Desulfocurvus vexinensis DSM 17965: one gene and its partner. The main gene of each other region encodes a partner of the protein of the gene in region 2 in a complex. Links are inferred from orthologs where the notes say so. Each region holds a gene or a part of one and is shown on either strand. Other genes may lie near its edges.

Region 1 (3,300 bases), on a different replicon or contig from region 2:
GCCCCCGGGAGCTGGCCCAGGCCATGCTCGGGGCCCTGCGCCGCCCCGCGGCGCGCGACGACGTGCGCGCCAGGGTCGCGGCCTACGTGGACGGCCGCCGGGGCGGAACCCGGCAGGCCGCCGAACGCATCGCAAGCTACCTCTAGAACGCCATGCCGCAACTGCCGCCCTGCTACGGAATCATCCCCGCGCGCTACGAATCGTCGCGCTTTCCGGGCAAGCCCCTGGCCGATATCCTGGGGCGGCCCATGTTCTGGCACGTCTATCAGCGCGCCATCCAGTGCCCGCTGCTGGGCCGCGTGGTCCTGGCCACCGACGACCACCGCATCTACAACGCCGCCTGCCGCTACAACGTGCCCGTGGTCATGACCGGGGCCGACCACGCCAGCGGCACCGACCGCGTGCTGGAGGCCGCCGAGCAGCTGGGCCTGCCCCAGGACGCCGTGGTGGCCAACATCCAGGGCGACGAGCCCCTGCTGGCCCCGGAAATGCTCACCGAGCTGCTGGAGCCCTTCGCCGACCCGGCCATGCGCGTGACCACCCTGGCCGCGCGCATCGACGCCGCCCAGGCCGCCAGCCCCGATCAGGTCAAGGTGGTCTGGACGAAGCGCGGCGGAGCCTTATATTTTTCCCGGGCGCCCATCCCGTACGACCGCGACGGCGTGCCCGGGGCCTTCTGGGGCCATGTGGGCCTGTACGCCTTCCGCATGGAGGCCCTGCGGCGCTTCGTGGCCCTGGGCCCCAGCGAGCTGGAAACGCGCGAGCGCCTGGAGCAATTGCGCCTGCTGGAAAACGACATCCCCATCTACGTGGTGCCCACCACCCACCGCACCTGCGGCGTGGACCGGCCCGAAGACGTGGACAAAGTCATAGCGAGACTCTCGGAGAACGCCTGATGAAAGCATTCCTGGCACTGGAAGACGGTACCTTTTTCGAGGGCCTCTCCTTCACCGGCAAGGGCAACGCCCAGGGCGAGGCCATCTTCAACACCGGCATGAGCGGCTATCAGGAAGTGCTCACCGACCCGTCCTACGCGGGCCAGATGGTGTGCATGACCTACCCGCTCATCGGCAACTACGGCGTGAACCTCGACGACGTGGAATCCAGCCGGGTGTGGGTCGAGGCCTTCATCGTCAAGGAATGCTGCAAGGCGCCCAGCAACTGGCGCGCGAACAAGAGCCTGCCCGATTACCTGGCCGAGCACGGCGTCATGGGCATCGAGGGCATCGACACCCGCGCGCTCACGCGCCATCTGCGCATCCACGGCGCCCAGCGCGCCGTCATCAGCACCGACGACGCCACCCCCGCCGAGCTGGTGGAGCGCGCCCGGGCCATCCCGTCCATGGAAGGCCAGGACCTGGCCTCGCGCGTCTCGCCCGCCGAGCCGTACGTCTGGACCGGCACCCAGCCCGCCCCGGCCGCCATCACGGACGGCAGGCACCAGTGGCGCGGCACCGGGCCCAAGGTCGTGGTCTACGATTTCGGCATCAAGTGGAACATCCTGCGCCTGCTGGCGGAGCAGGGCTTCGACATCCTGGCGGTGCCCGCCGGAACGTCCGCGGCCCAGGTCAAGGCCCTGGCGCCCGACGCGGTGTTTCTCTCCAACGGCCCCGGCGACCCGGCGGCCATCGAGGGCGTGGTGGAGGCCGTGGCCGAGCTGGCGGAGCGCTACCCCACGGCGGGCATCTGCCTGGGCCACCAGATCCTCGGCCTGGCCCTGGGCGGCAGGACCTACAAGCTCAAGTTCGGCCACCACGGCCTGAACCACCCGGTCAAGGACCTGACCACCGGGCGCATCGAAATTTCCTCGCAGAACCACGGTTTCTGCGTGGACATCGCCAGCCTGAAGGACGTGGAGATCACCCACGTGAACCTGAACGACCAGACCCTGGAAGGCTTCCACCATACCAAGAAGCCCATCCTGGCCATCCAGCACCACCCCGAGGCCAGCCCCGGGCCCCACGACAGCCGCTACTTCTTCCACCGCTTCCGGGAGATGGTCCGCCAGCACGCAGGCATCTAGACTTTACGCCCCGAAAGAGGCAATACTCCTGGCACTGCATTGCCGGGCCGTGAGCGGACGCGGCCCGCGCAACGCCGCCAAACAGCGGGAGGGGCACACTGCATGTCCAGCGAGCTCATCAAAGCCAGGTCAAAAATATCCAGCATCAAGAGCTACCTGAAGCAGGACAAGCTCTTCCCGGCCATTGTTTCCCTGCACGAAGCCATCGGCATCATCGTGCGCACCCCGCTCATCAAGCACGAAAAGGACGAGTTCGCCCGCAGCCTGGACAGCGCCCTGGATCTGTTGAACAACGACCCGGGGTTCCGCAAGATCTGCCCCATGGTCCTCAAGCACACCGAGGGCCAGGAAAAGGAGCTGCTGACCACCCTCAAGGAGCTGCTGGACGACCTGCAGGGCTCGGCCGTGGCCGAGGCCCAGCAGATGCTCCAGGCCCTGGATGACACCAAGCGCCTGCAACTGGCCCGGGGCGGGGAGCTGCTGGCCCAGGGCAAGATCAAGGACGCCAAGTTCGTCTTCAACAAGCTCGTCCTGCAATTCCCCGACGACACGGACCTCAAGTACGAGATCTCGGAGCTGTTCCTGCGCCACGAGCGCAACAAGGAAGCCCTGCAATGGCTCACCGAGGCCCTCAAGGACTTCCCCGAGTCCGCCCACCTCTACAACCGCGTGGGCATGGTCCTGCGCAAGATGGGCGAGTTCGAGATGAGCGAGAAGTACTATATGAAGGCCGTGCGCCTTTCCAAGGACGACGCGGGCCTGTTCTTCAACATCGGCAGGCTGTACATCGACTGGGAGCGCTGGGAAAAGGTGGACGAAATGGCCACCCGCGCCCTGGAGATCAACGACAGATTCACCGAGGCCCGCAAGATGCGCGCCTTCGCCACCAAGAAGCTCAAGAAGACCGAAGAGCAGGCCTGATTCCGCCCGCGCCGCCGCCACAGACGGGACGAAGGGAGCCCGGGGCGGGGCCGGCCCCCTGACGCAGCATGCTGTCCCTGTTGCGTGAACCGGCAGCCCGGGGCGGAAGCCCGGCCCCTGCGCCGGTTCCGGCCCCGGCCCGGCGGGCCGACGCGTTTTCCCCCACCCCAGCCCTGCGTGAGGCCCCATGCCCGACCAGCCCCTGCGTTGCGACGTGCTCGTGCTCGGGGCCGGGCTGGCGGGCCTGCGCGCCGCCTGGGCCGCCGCCGAGGCCGCGCCCGGCGCGCGGGTGCTGCTGGCCGCGCCCCTGGCCGGGCCCTCGGGCTCGGCCCTGGCCAACGTCAACGCCCGCCTGG
Region 2 (4,486 bases):
TGGCCGAAAGGCCGCGCGGCGCTTCGTCCGGGGCGGGGTGGGCGCGATTTGCCGGGACGGAGCCCCGGCCCCTGCCGCGCGCCCCCGGGGCGGCCCCGGCCATGGCGCCCCGGGCCAGGCTCCGCCCAGGCGCCCCGGGCGGGGCAGGGCGGGGCACCCGCAGCCCGCGAGGCCCGGTGGGCGCGGCCTGCCCGGGCCCGGGGGCGGGTCTTTTCCCTTTACTCCGGCGCCGCGCTGACCTATAAAACCCGGGTGCTTTTTCCGGGGACGCCACCGGCCCCCGCCCGCTCCGGCCTCCGGCCAGCTCCCGCTTTTCCGGCGTCCGCCCCCCGGCACGAACACGAAACCCGAACCCCCCGACCGACCCACATGCCCAAACGCACCGACCTCAAGAAGATCATGCTCATCGGCTCCGGGCCCATCGTCATCGGGCAGGCCTGCGAGTTCGACTACTCCGGCACCCAGGCCCTCAAGGCCCTGAAGGAAGAGGGCTACGAAGTGGTCCTGGTCAACTCCAACCCGGCGACGATCATGACCGATCCGGAGCTGGCCGACCGCACCTACATCGAGCCCATCGAGCCCGAGACCGTGGCGCGCATCATCGCCAAGGAGCGCCCCGACGCGCTGCTGCCCACCCTGGGCGGGCAGACGGCGCTGAACACGGCCCTGGCCGTGGCCGAAATGGGCGTGCTCGAAAAGTACGGGGTGGAGATGATCGGCGCCTCGCGCGAGGTCATCGAGAAGGCCGAGTCGCGCGAGCTGTTCCGCACGGCCATGGAGAACATCGGGCTCAAGGTGCCCGAGTCGCGCATCTGCCGCACCATGGCCGATGTGCGCGCCACCGCCGAGGTCATTCCGTTCCCGATCATCATCCGCCCGGCCTACACCATGGGCGGCACGGGCGGCGGCGTGGCCTACAACATGGAGGAGCTGGAAGCCATCGCGGCCACGGGCCTTGCGGCCAGCCGCTCCAGCGAGGTCATGCTCGAGCGCTCGGTGCTGGGCTGGAAGGAATTCGAGCTGGAGGTCATGCGCGACCGGGCCGACAACTGCGTGATCATCTGCTCCATCGAGAACCTGGACCCCATGGGCGTGCACACCGGCGACTCCATCACCGTGGCCCCGGCCCAGACGCTCACCGACGTGGAATACCAGGCCATGCGCGACGCGGCCCTGGCCATCATGCGCGAGATCGGCGTGGAGACCGGCGGGTCCAACGTGCAGTTTGCCGTGAACCCCGCCAACGGCGAAATGGTCGTCATCGAGATGAACCCGCGCGTGTCGCGCTCCTCGGCCCTGGCCTCCAAGGCCACGGGCTTCCCCATCGCCAAGATCGCCGCCAAGCTCGCCGTGGGCTACACCCTGGACGAGATTCCCAACGACATCACCCGCGAGACCATGGCCAGCTTCGAGCCGACCATCGACTACGTGGTGACCAAGATTCCGCGCATGACCTTCGAGAAGTTCCCCGGCACCGAGGACTACCTGACCACGGCCATGAAGAGCGTGGGCGAGGCCATGTCCATCGGGCGGACCTTCAAGGAGTCGCTGCAAAAGGGCCTGCGCTCCCTGGAGATCGGCATGCCCGGCCTGGGCCGGACCTTTGCCCGCGACACCTGCCCCGGGCGCGACGAGATCATGGCCCGGCTGCGCAAGCCCAACTCCAAGCGCATCTTCCACGTGCGCTACGCCATGCTCTGCGGGCTGACCGACGCCGAGATCCACGAGGCGACCATGATCGACCCGTGGTTCATCCGCCAGATCCGCGCCCTGGTGGAGGTGGAGGAGGAGTTGCGGGCCTTCCCGCTGTCCGGCTCTGTCTGCGCCTCGTCGTCCGCCTGCCGGGCGCTCATGCGCCGCGCCAAGGAGCACGGCTTCTCCGACCGCCAGCTCGCCGCCCTGTGGAAGAAGGACGAGCTGGACATCCGGCGCATCCGCCAGGCCATGGGCGTCCTGCCGACCTACTACCTGGTGGACACCTGCGCCGCCGAGTTCGATGCCTACACGCCCTACTACTACAGCACCTACGAGACCGGCAGCGAGAACACCGCCCGGCCCGGGCGCAAGGTGGTCATCCTCGGCGGCGGGCCCAACCGCATCGGCCAGGGCATCGAGTTCGACTACTGCTGCGTCCACGCCTCCTATGCCCTCAAGGAACTGGGCGTGACCTCCATCATGGTCAACTCCAACCCCGAGACGGTGTCCACCGACTACGACACCTCGGACCGCCTGTATTTCGAGCCCCTGACCCTCGAGGATGTGCTCAACATCATCGAGTTCGAGCAGCCCGAGGGCGTGGTGGTCCAGTTCGGCGGGCAGACCCCGCTGAACCTCGCCGTGCCGCTGCTGCGCGCCGGGGTGCGCATCCTGGGCACCTCGCCGGACTCCATCGATCGCGCCGAAGACCGCGAGCGCTTCCAGGCCCTGCTGCAAAAGCTCGGCCTGCGCCAGCCCGACAACGGCACGGCCATGAGCGTGGAGCAGGCCGTGGCTGCGGCTCAGACCATCGGCTACCCCGTGGTGGTGCGCCCGAGCTACGTGCTGGGCGGGCGGGCCATGGAGGTGGTCTACGGCGAGGAGGACCTGCGGGCCTATTTCCGCCACGAGGTCACCGTGGCCCCCGAGCACCCCATCCTCATCGACAAGTTCCTGGAAAACGCCATCGAGGTGGACGTGGACGCCCTGGCCGACGGGCACGACGTGTACGTCGCCGGGATCATGGAGCATATCGAGGAGGCGGGCATCCACTCCGGCGACTCGGCCTGCGTCATCCCGCCGCATACCCTGGGCGCGGCCACCGTGGCCGAGATCGAGCGCCAGACCGTGGCCCTGGCCCTGGAGCTGGGCGTGGTCGGGCTCATGAACATCCAGTTCGCCGTCAAGGACGGGGAGATCTTCATCCTGGAGGTCAACCCCCGGGCCTCGCGCACGGCGCCCTTCGTCTCCAAGGCCACGGGCGTGCCCCTGCCCAGGCTGGCCACCAAGGTCATGCTCGGCGCGCGCGTGCGCGACCTGGACCCCTGGTCCATGCGCCGGGGCGGGCACGTCTCCGTCAAGGAGTCGGTGTTCCCCTTCAACCGCTTCCCGGGGGTGGACGTGCTGCTCGGCCCGGAGATGAAGTCCACCGGCGAGGTCATGGGCGTGGACGCCACCTTCGGCAAGGCCTTCCTCAAGGCCCAGCTGGGAGCCGGGCAGCGGCTGCCCCTGTCCGGGCGGGTGTTCATCTCGGTCAACGACCGCGACAAGCCCGCCATGGCCGATGTGGCGCGCACCTTCCACGAGCTGGGCTTCACCGTGGTCGCCACGCGCGGCACGGGCGAGTTCCTGGCCGGGCGCGGCGTGCCCAGCGAGTTCGTCTTCAAGGTCTACGAGGGCCGCCCCAACATCGTGGACCGCATCAAGAACGGCGAGATCGACCTGGTCATCAACACCGCCTCGGGCAAGAAGACGGTGCATGACTCCTCGGCCATCCGCCAGACCACGCTGCTCTACAACGTGCCCTACACCACGACCCTGGCCGGGGCCAAGGCCATGGCCCAGGCCATCAAGGAAAGCCGCGAGGGCGGCACGGACGTGAAAAGCCTCCAGGAATACTACGCCTGAAGGCCGCGACAACCAGCAACACACCAGCCACCGGCAAGCACATGAAACGTGAATACTGCGGCCTGTTCGGCATCGCCAACCATCCCGAAGCCGCCCGGATGACCTATTTCGGCCTGTTCGCCCAGCAGCACCGCGGCCAGGAGAGCGCGGGCATCGTGACCTGGGACGGCGCGGGCATCCGCGAGCAGAAAGGCATGGGCCTGGTGGCCGAGGTCTTCAGCGAGCGCCACCTGTCCAAGGAGCTCAAGGGCGAGGTGGCCGTGGGCCATATCCGCTACTCCACCACCGGCGCCTCGCTGATCCGCAACGCCCAGCCGCTTCTGGTGCGCTTTGGCGACCAGCAGCTGGCCATCGCCCACAACGGCAACCTCGTCAACGCCCTGGAGCTGCGCGAGGAGCTGGAAAAGCACGGCACCATCTTCCAGACCACCATGGACTCCGAAGTCATCGTGCACCTCATCGCGCGCAACATGATGGTCGAGGGCATGCCCATCGAGGAGGCCGTGGGCGCGGCCTGCCGCACGGTGCGCGGCTCCTTCAGCCTGCTCATCCTGGCGGGCGACAAGCTCATCGCCCTCAAGGACCCCAGCGGCTTCCGGCCCCTGGCCCTGGGCCGGCTGGGCGACGCCTGCGTGCTGGCCAGCGAGACCTGCGCCTTCGACCTGCTGGAGGCCGAATACCTGCGGCCCGTGGCCCCGGGCGAGATGCTGGTCATCGACAGCCACGGCCAGCGCAGCCTGCGCTACGCCGAGAAGAACGGCACCAGCCAGTGCATCTTCGAGCTGATCTATTTCGCGCGGCCCGACTCCTACGTCTTCGGCCAGAACGTGTACCAGCGCCGCAAGGCCATGGGCATGGCCCTGGCCCGCGAGGCGCCGGTGGA

The links.
Region 1: the proteins of carB (region 2) and carA are in contact, whole or in part, in a solved structure (PDB 1KEE), measured with the Escherichia coli proteins. The link is inferred for Desulfocurvus vexinensis DSM 17965 from one-to-one orthologs.

What each region holds. Positions count from the first base shown.
Region 1 is NZ_JAEX01000002.1:300,942-304,241, reverse strand. What follows is about bases 1-2,959. They hold carA (glutamine-hydrolyzing carbamoyl-phosphate synthase small subunit), read left to right. Parts: upstream 1-895; coding sequence 896-2,023; downstream 2,024-2,959. Other genes in these bases: G495_RS0104335 (tetratricopeptide repeat protein), read left to right, coding at 2,126-2,944; kdsB (3-deoxy-manno-octulosonate cytidylyltransferase), read left to right, coding at 153-896; G495_RS0104350 (3-deoxy-D-manno-octulosonic acid transferase), read left to right, coding at 1-146. Also shown: G495_RS17620 (FAD-binding protein), read left to right, coding at 3,132-3,300. UniProt on the Escherichia coli protein: Small subunit of the glutamine-dependent carbamoyl phosphate synthetase (CPSase).
Region 2 is NZ_JAEX01000014.1:29,131-33,616, reverse strand. What follows is about bases 1-3,803. They hold carB (carbamoyl-phosphate synthase large subunit), read left to right. Parts: upstream 1-369; coding sequence 370-3,603; downstream 3,604-3,803. Other genes in these bases: purF (amidophosphoribosyltransferase), read left to right, coding at 3,645-3,803. Outside these bases: more of purF, read left to right, coding at 3,804-4,486. UniProt on the Escherichia coli protein: Large subunit of the glutamine-dependent carbamoyl phosphate synthetase (CPSase).